2 linked regions of the Nordella sp. HKS 07 genome follow. The protein of the gene in region 2 interacts with the protein of the main gene of each other region in a pairwise test. Links are inferred from orthologs where the notes say so. Each region holds a gene or a part of one and is shown on either strand. Other genes may lie near its edges.

Evidence for each region. Proteins that work in one complex are often made in the same cells at the same time.
Region 1: the proteins of leuS (region 2) and ligA interact in binary tests that used the Escherichia coli proteins (3 or more experiments, as listed by UniProt). The link is inferred for Nordella sp. HKS 07 from one-to-one orthologs.

Annotation. Positions count from the first base shown.
Region 1 is NZ_CP049258.1:6,764,123-6,767,114, forward strand. The notes cover bases 1-2,921. They hold ligA (NAD-dependent DNA ligase LigA), read right to left. Parts: upstream 2,551-2,921; coding sequence 451-2,550; downstream 1-450. Other genes in these bases: G5V57_RS32075 (LysR substrate-binding domain-containing protein), read left to right, coding at 1-454; G5V57_RS32085 (PadR family transcriptional regulator), read right to left, coding at 2,667-2,921. Also shown: more of G5V57_RS32085, read right to left, coding at 2,922-2,992. UniProt on the Escherichia coli protein: DNA ligase that catalyzes the formation of phosphodiester linkages between 5'-phosphoryl and 3'-hydroxyl groups in double-stranded DNA using NAD as a coenzyme and as the energy source for the reaction.
Region 2 is NZ_CP049258.1:2,347,344-2,350,599, reverse strand. What follows is about bases 6-3,190. They hold leuS (leucine--tRNA ligase), read right to left. Parts: upstream 2,825-3,190; coding sequence 206-2,824; downstream 6-205. Other genes in these bases: G5V57_RS10945 (YggS family pyridoxal phosphate-dependent enzyme), read left to right, coding at 2,889-3,190; lptE (LPS assembly lipoprotein LptE), read right to left, coding at 6-200. In the rest of the region: more of lptE, read right to left, coding at 1-5; more of G5V57_RS10945, read left to right, coding at 3,191-3,256.

The DNA of each region.
Region 1 (2,992 bases), 4.4 Mb from region 2 along the record:
CAGGACGGGCCGGGGCAACTGGCCGGGCGTCAGGGCCGAGAAGCTGATGGAAGACTCCGTGATCGTTGTCGCAGCGCCGCGGATCGCGGCGCGCTTGCAAACCCCGGCGGACATCAAACGGGCCACGCTGTTGCACGATGAAGTCACGGCGATCTCCTGGGCCGACTTCACCGAAGCCCTTGGGCTCGCAAGACCGGATTGGGCGACGCGAGGACCACGGCTCGCCTCGAGCCTATTGCTGTTACAGGCGGCGGTCGCCGGCGAGGGCATTGCCCTGGTACCGGCGCGGCTTGCCGAGGCGCATCTCGAACAAGGAAGCTTGGTCCAGCCTTTCACCGTGAGAGTCGACGACAGGCTCGCACACTGGCTGGTGCGCCCGCAACGCGAGCTGTCGTCACCCGCGATCCGGGCCTTCACCACATGGCTGCGAAGGCAGGCCGGGAAAAAGAGCTAACCGCCGACGCGGCGGAACCACTCGTCCTCATCGATCACCTCGACGCCGTGCTTCTGCGCGTCCTTGAGCTTCGAACCGGCGCCGGGACCGGCGACCAGAAGATCGGTTTTCTTCGATACCGAGCCCGCCACCTTGGCGCCGAGCCGTTCCGCCATGGCCTTGGCCTCCTCGCGCGTCATCTTTTCGAGAGCGCCGGTGAAGACGACGGTCTTGCCGGAGACCGGGCTCTGCCGCACCGCTTCGAGCGGCGCCGCGCTCACCTGTGCCAGCAGTCTGTCGAAGACCTCGACATTATGCGGCTCACCGAAGAAGTCGACGACCGCTTCGGCGACGATGGGGCCGATGCCTTCATGCGACAGAAGCTCCTGATAGGCCTCCTCTTCCTTGCCCTTGGCGGCCGCGCGCATGGCTTCGCGCAGCGCCTCCGCCGTTCCATAGGCGCGCGCCAGAAGTCTCGCATTGGTTTCGCCGATATGGGGTATGCCGAGCGCGAAGATGAAGCGGTCGAGCCCGATCTCGCGCCGCGCATTGATCGCGACGAAGAGGTTGCGCGCACTCGTTTCACCCCAGCCTTCGAGCTCCGCGACCTTCACCTTGCGCTCTTCCAGCGTGAAGATGTCGGGCGGCGACGCGATGAAGCCGAGCGAAAGGAACTCCTCGATCACCTTGTCGCCCATGCCCTCGATATCGAAGGCGTTGCGCGATACGAAGTGCTTCAGGCGCTCGGCGCGCTGGGCAGCACAGATGAGGCCGCCGGTGCAGCGCCGGACCGCGTCGACCTTGCCGGTCTTCTCATTGACCTCGCGCACCGCGTGGCTGCCGCAGACCGGACAGGTGGTCGGGAATTCGTACGGCTTGGCGCTTTTGGGCCGCTTGTCCTCGACGAAGCCAAGGATCTGCGGAATGACGTCACCGGCGCGCTGCACGATCACCGTGTCGCCGATGCGGATGTCCTTGCGCTGGATCTCATCCTCATTGTGAAGCGTCGCATTGGCGACGACGACGCCGCCGACGGTGACGGGCTTGAGCCTCGCCACCGGCGTCATGGCGCCGGTGCGGCCGACCTGGATGTCGATGCCTTCGAGGATCGTCATCGCCTTTTCGGCGGTGAATTTATGCGCGAGACCCCAGCGCGGCGCCCGGCTGACGAAGCCCAGCCTTTGCTGCCAGTCGAGCCGGTTCACCTTGTAGACGACGCCGTCGATGTCGTAGCCGAGATTGGCCCGGTCGGCCTCGATCTGGTGATACTGCGCCAGCAACTCGTTGGCCGAATGGCAGAGCTTCATCAGCGGATTGACCGGGAAGCCCCAGCGCTTGAAGGCCTGGATGACGTCCCATTGCGTAACGCCCGGCAGTTTCGACACCTCGCCCCAAGTGTAGGCGAAGAAGCGCAAGGGCCGGCTTGCGGTAATAGCCGGATCGAGCTGGCGCAGCGAGCCTGCCGCGGCATTGCGCGGATTGGCGAAGACCTTTTCGCCGGCTTGAATCTGTTTCTCATTCATCCGGGCGAAGTCCTTGTGGGACATATAGATTTCGCCCCTGACCTCGAGCACGTCCGGGACGTCCTTGGCCGTGATGTGATTGGGGATGTCCTTCACGGTGCGGACATTGAGGGTGACATTCTCGCCTTCCGAACCGTCGCCGCGTGTGGCGCCCTGGACGAGCTTGCCCTTCTCGTAGCGCAGCGACAGCGACAGGCCGTCGATCTTGGGCTCGGCCGTCACATCGATGGGCGCGTCCTCGGCGAGATTGAGGAAGCGGCGGATGCGACCGAGGAACTCCACCACATCTTCATCCGAGAAACCGTTGCCGAGGGAGAGCATCGGCACGCGGTGCCGGACCTTGCCGAATTTAGCCTGTGGCGCCGCCCCTACCCGCTGCGAAGGCGAGTCGTCGCGTATGAGTTCAGGAAAGCGCGCCTCGATCGCCTCATTGCGCAGGCGCAGCGCGTCGTAATCGGCGTCGGAAATCTCCGGCGCGTCCTCACCGTGATAGCGCTCATCGTGATGCGCGATCTCGGCGGCAAGCCGCTGCAATTCGCTGGCGGCTTCCTTCTGGGTGAGCTTGTCGACGGTCTTCTTGGCGGCAGGGGTCATGGTTCGGCGGCTCGTTTCCTTCCGAAGGCGAATAGAACAAATCCCGCCAAAGTTGAAGGCTTTGGCGGAAATGACTTGTTCCAGGATAGCCGGACGAGCCCCTTAACCTGTCAGGATCAATTCTCCGGCCCGCCGACGATCTGGCGCGCCGTCGCCTCGATGAGCTTGCGCACCCGTTCCGCCTCCTCCGTGGTCCACGGACCGCGCCGCATATGGAGCGACTGCTTCAGCGTCCGCATCGCTTCGCGCACCGATTCCGGCGTCGAATGCATAGCGAAGGCCTGGGCGGCGAGATCCATGCGTGCCTGGATGCCCTTGAGCGGGACGCTGTTCTCCTCCAGGAACTGTCGGCCCGCTTCGGTCGCCTGATAGAGCTTCTTGGTGCCGCTCTGGCTTTCCGTCACGATGTAATCCTGCTCCTCGAGCAGCGTCAGTGTCGGAT
Region 2 (3,256 bases):
GTGCCCGCCGGCCGCATCGTCGACAAGAGCTCGTTGCGGATGAGCTGGTCAAGACGCGACTTGGGTTCGGGAATCGCCACCGAGGCAAGGTCGCCGGCAACACCCGAAGACACGCCGTCAGTGCCGTAAAGCGGCCGGAAGCCGCAGGCGCCGAGCAGCAGCAGCAGCGGGAGAACAACCAGGATCCGCCAGGGCTTCATGACTCTCAACCGCTCACCACATTGGCAATACGATCCGGAACGACGACGACTTTCCGTACGGGCTTTCCGTCGAGCGCGCGCTTCACATTTTCGAGCGCCAGGACCGCCAGTTCCACTTTCGCTTGCGGCAGGCCTTTCGGCAAGCGAATTTCGTCCCGCCGCTTGCCATTGACTTGCACCGCAATCGTCACTTCGTCCGAGGTCGTCAAAGCCGGGTCGGCCTTGGGCCAGGGCTGGTCGACCACCAGGGTCTCGTGGCCCAGCACAAGCCAGCATTCTTCCGCCAGATGCGGCATCATCGGCGCCATGAGGACGACAAAGGTCTCGCCCGCCTCGCGCAAGGCGAAACGCATGCCGTCCGAAAGGTCGTTCTTCTGCAACGCCGCGGCGAGGGCATTGGCCAGCTCATAGATGCGCGCGATGCCGCGATTGAAGCGCAGACCGTTCAGGTCTTCGGTCATGGCCGCAATCGCCATATGGGTGGCGCGGCGCAATTCCAGCGCCTCGCCGGCGACGCCCTCCGGCACGGCGGTCCCCTTAGGGGCGCCTTTCTGTTGGACATCCGCCACAAGCCGCCAGACCCGCTGGGTAAAGCGCCAGGCGCCCTCGACGCCGGTCTCGGTCCATTCGATGTCGCGCTCGGGCGGCGTGTCGGACAGAACGAACCAGCGGGCCGTATCGGCGCCGTAACGCTCGATGATGGCTTCCGGATCGACCACATTCTTCTTCGATTTCGACATCTTCTCGATGCCGCCGGCAAGGATCTTCTCGCCGGTCTTGGCATGCACGAAGCCGTCGCCCTGATGCACCACCTCGGCGGGCAGGACCCATTCGCCGGCCTCGGTCTTGTAGGTCTCGTGCACCACCATGCCTTGCGTGAACAGGCTGGCGAAGGGCTCTTTCATGTCGAGATGGCCGGTCAGCGTCATGGCGCGGGAATAGAAGCGCGAATAAAGCAGATGCAGGATCGCATGTTCGACGCCACCGATATATTGATCGACCGGCATCCAGTATTTGGCTTCCTCGCGGTCGACCGGCACGTCGGCCCCGGGCGAGCAGAAGCGCGCGAAATACCAGGAAGAGTCGATGAACGTATCGAAAGTGTCGGTCTCGCGCCGGGCCTTGCCGCCGCAGGCCGGACAGGTCGTGTCCTTCCAGGTCGGGTGATGCATCAGCGGATTGCCCGGTTTATCGAAGGTGACGTCCTCGGGCAGCGTCACCGGCAGGTCGTGTTTCGGCACCGGCACGACACCGCAGCTGGCACAGTGGATGACCGGTATCGGACAGCCCCAATAACGCTGGCGCGACACGCCCCAGTCGCGCAGGCGGTAGTTCACCTTGCGCTCGCCGATACCCATGACTTCCATGCGCGTGGCAATGGCCTCCTTGGCCTCGGGAACGGTCATGCCGTCGAGGAAATCGGAATTGATCAGGACCGTATGGTCGCCCTCCTTCTCCAGGAAAGCCTCGTTGCCAACGGCGAATTGATTCGGATCCGTTCCCTTGGGCGCCACCACCGGTATGACCGGGAGGCCATATTTGCGCGCGAAATCGAGATCGCGCTGGTCATGCGCGGGACAGCCGAAAATGGCGCCTTCGCCATAGCCCATCAGCACGAAATTGGCGGCATAGACCGGCAGGCGCACATCCTTGCGGAACGGGTGGCGGGCGTAGAGCTTGAGCGGGAAGCCCTTCTTCTCGGCGCGTTCGATCGTTTCCTCGCTGGTGCCGAGCGCGGCAACCTCGCGGCGAAACTCGGCGAGGCCCGGAATCGTCGGCTCCAGCTCGCGGCACAGCACGTGGTCGGCCGAGAGCGCGCAGAAGCTCGCGCCAAAGATCGTGTCGTGACGCGTTGTATAGACGGTGAGCCTGTCTTTGAGCTCGCGACCGGTCTCGTCCTCCAGCACGAAGGAGAAGCGCATGCCTTCCGAGCGGCCGATCCAGTTGGCCTGCATCAGGCGCACCTTCTCCGGCCAGTTGATGAGCCCGTCGAGCGCCCTGAGCAGCTCCTCGGAATAATCCGAGATTTTCAGAAACCACTGGGCCAGCTCGCGCTTCTCGACGAGGGCGCCCGAGCGCCAGCCGCGGCCATCGATCACCTGCTCATTGGCGAGCACCGTCTGGTCGACCGGATCCCAATTGACCATGGAGACCTTGCGCTCGACGAGCCCGGCCTTCATGAAATCGATGAACATCGCCTGCTCGTGGCGATAGTAGGAAGGATCGCAGGTGGCGATTTCGCGGCTCCAGTCGAGCGCCAGGCCGAGCGATTTGAGCTGGGCGCGCATGGCCGCGATATTGTCATAGGTCCAGGATTTGGGATGCACGCCGCGTTCGATGGCGGCATTCTCGGCCGGCATGCCGAAGGCGTCCCAGCCCATCGGATGAAGCACATTGTAGCCGGCGGCGCGGCGGAAGCGGGCCAGCACGTCACCCATGGCATAATTACGCACATGGCCCATGTGGATGCGGCCCGACGGGTAGGGAAACATTTCGAGCACGTAATATTTCGGCCGCGCGGGATCGTGGCGCGCCTCGAACGCGTGGCTGTCGGTCCAGGCTTTTTGCCAGCGCGGCTCGGTCTCGCGCGGATTATAACGTTCGGTGCTCAAAATCGCTCTCATCCAGTTGGGCGGTTTGGAAGTACCAGCACTTGCAAAGCCCCGCAAGCCGCGTATATCGCGGGCCATGAGCCGCCATCCCGCCCATCTTGACGTCGATTCCGACCATCCCGGCCTCGCCCAGGTGCGCCAGCGCATTGCGGTCGCCGCCACGGAAGCCGGCCGGCGCCCGGCAGACGTCACCCTGATCGCCGTCAGCAAGACTTTCGAGGCTCCGGCCGTCGAGCCCGTCATCGAAGCCGGCCAGCGGGTCTTTGGCGAGAACCGGGTCCAGGAAAGCAAGCTCAAATGGCCGGAGCTCAAATCACGCTATGGCGGCATCGAACTGCACCTGATCGGCCCCCTGCAGACCAACAAGGCGGCCGACGCCGTGGCGCTGTTCGACTGTATCCAGACTCTCGACCGCGAGAAACTGGCGCGCGTGCTGGCGGACGA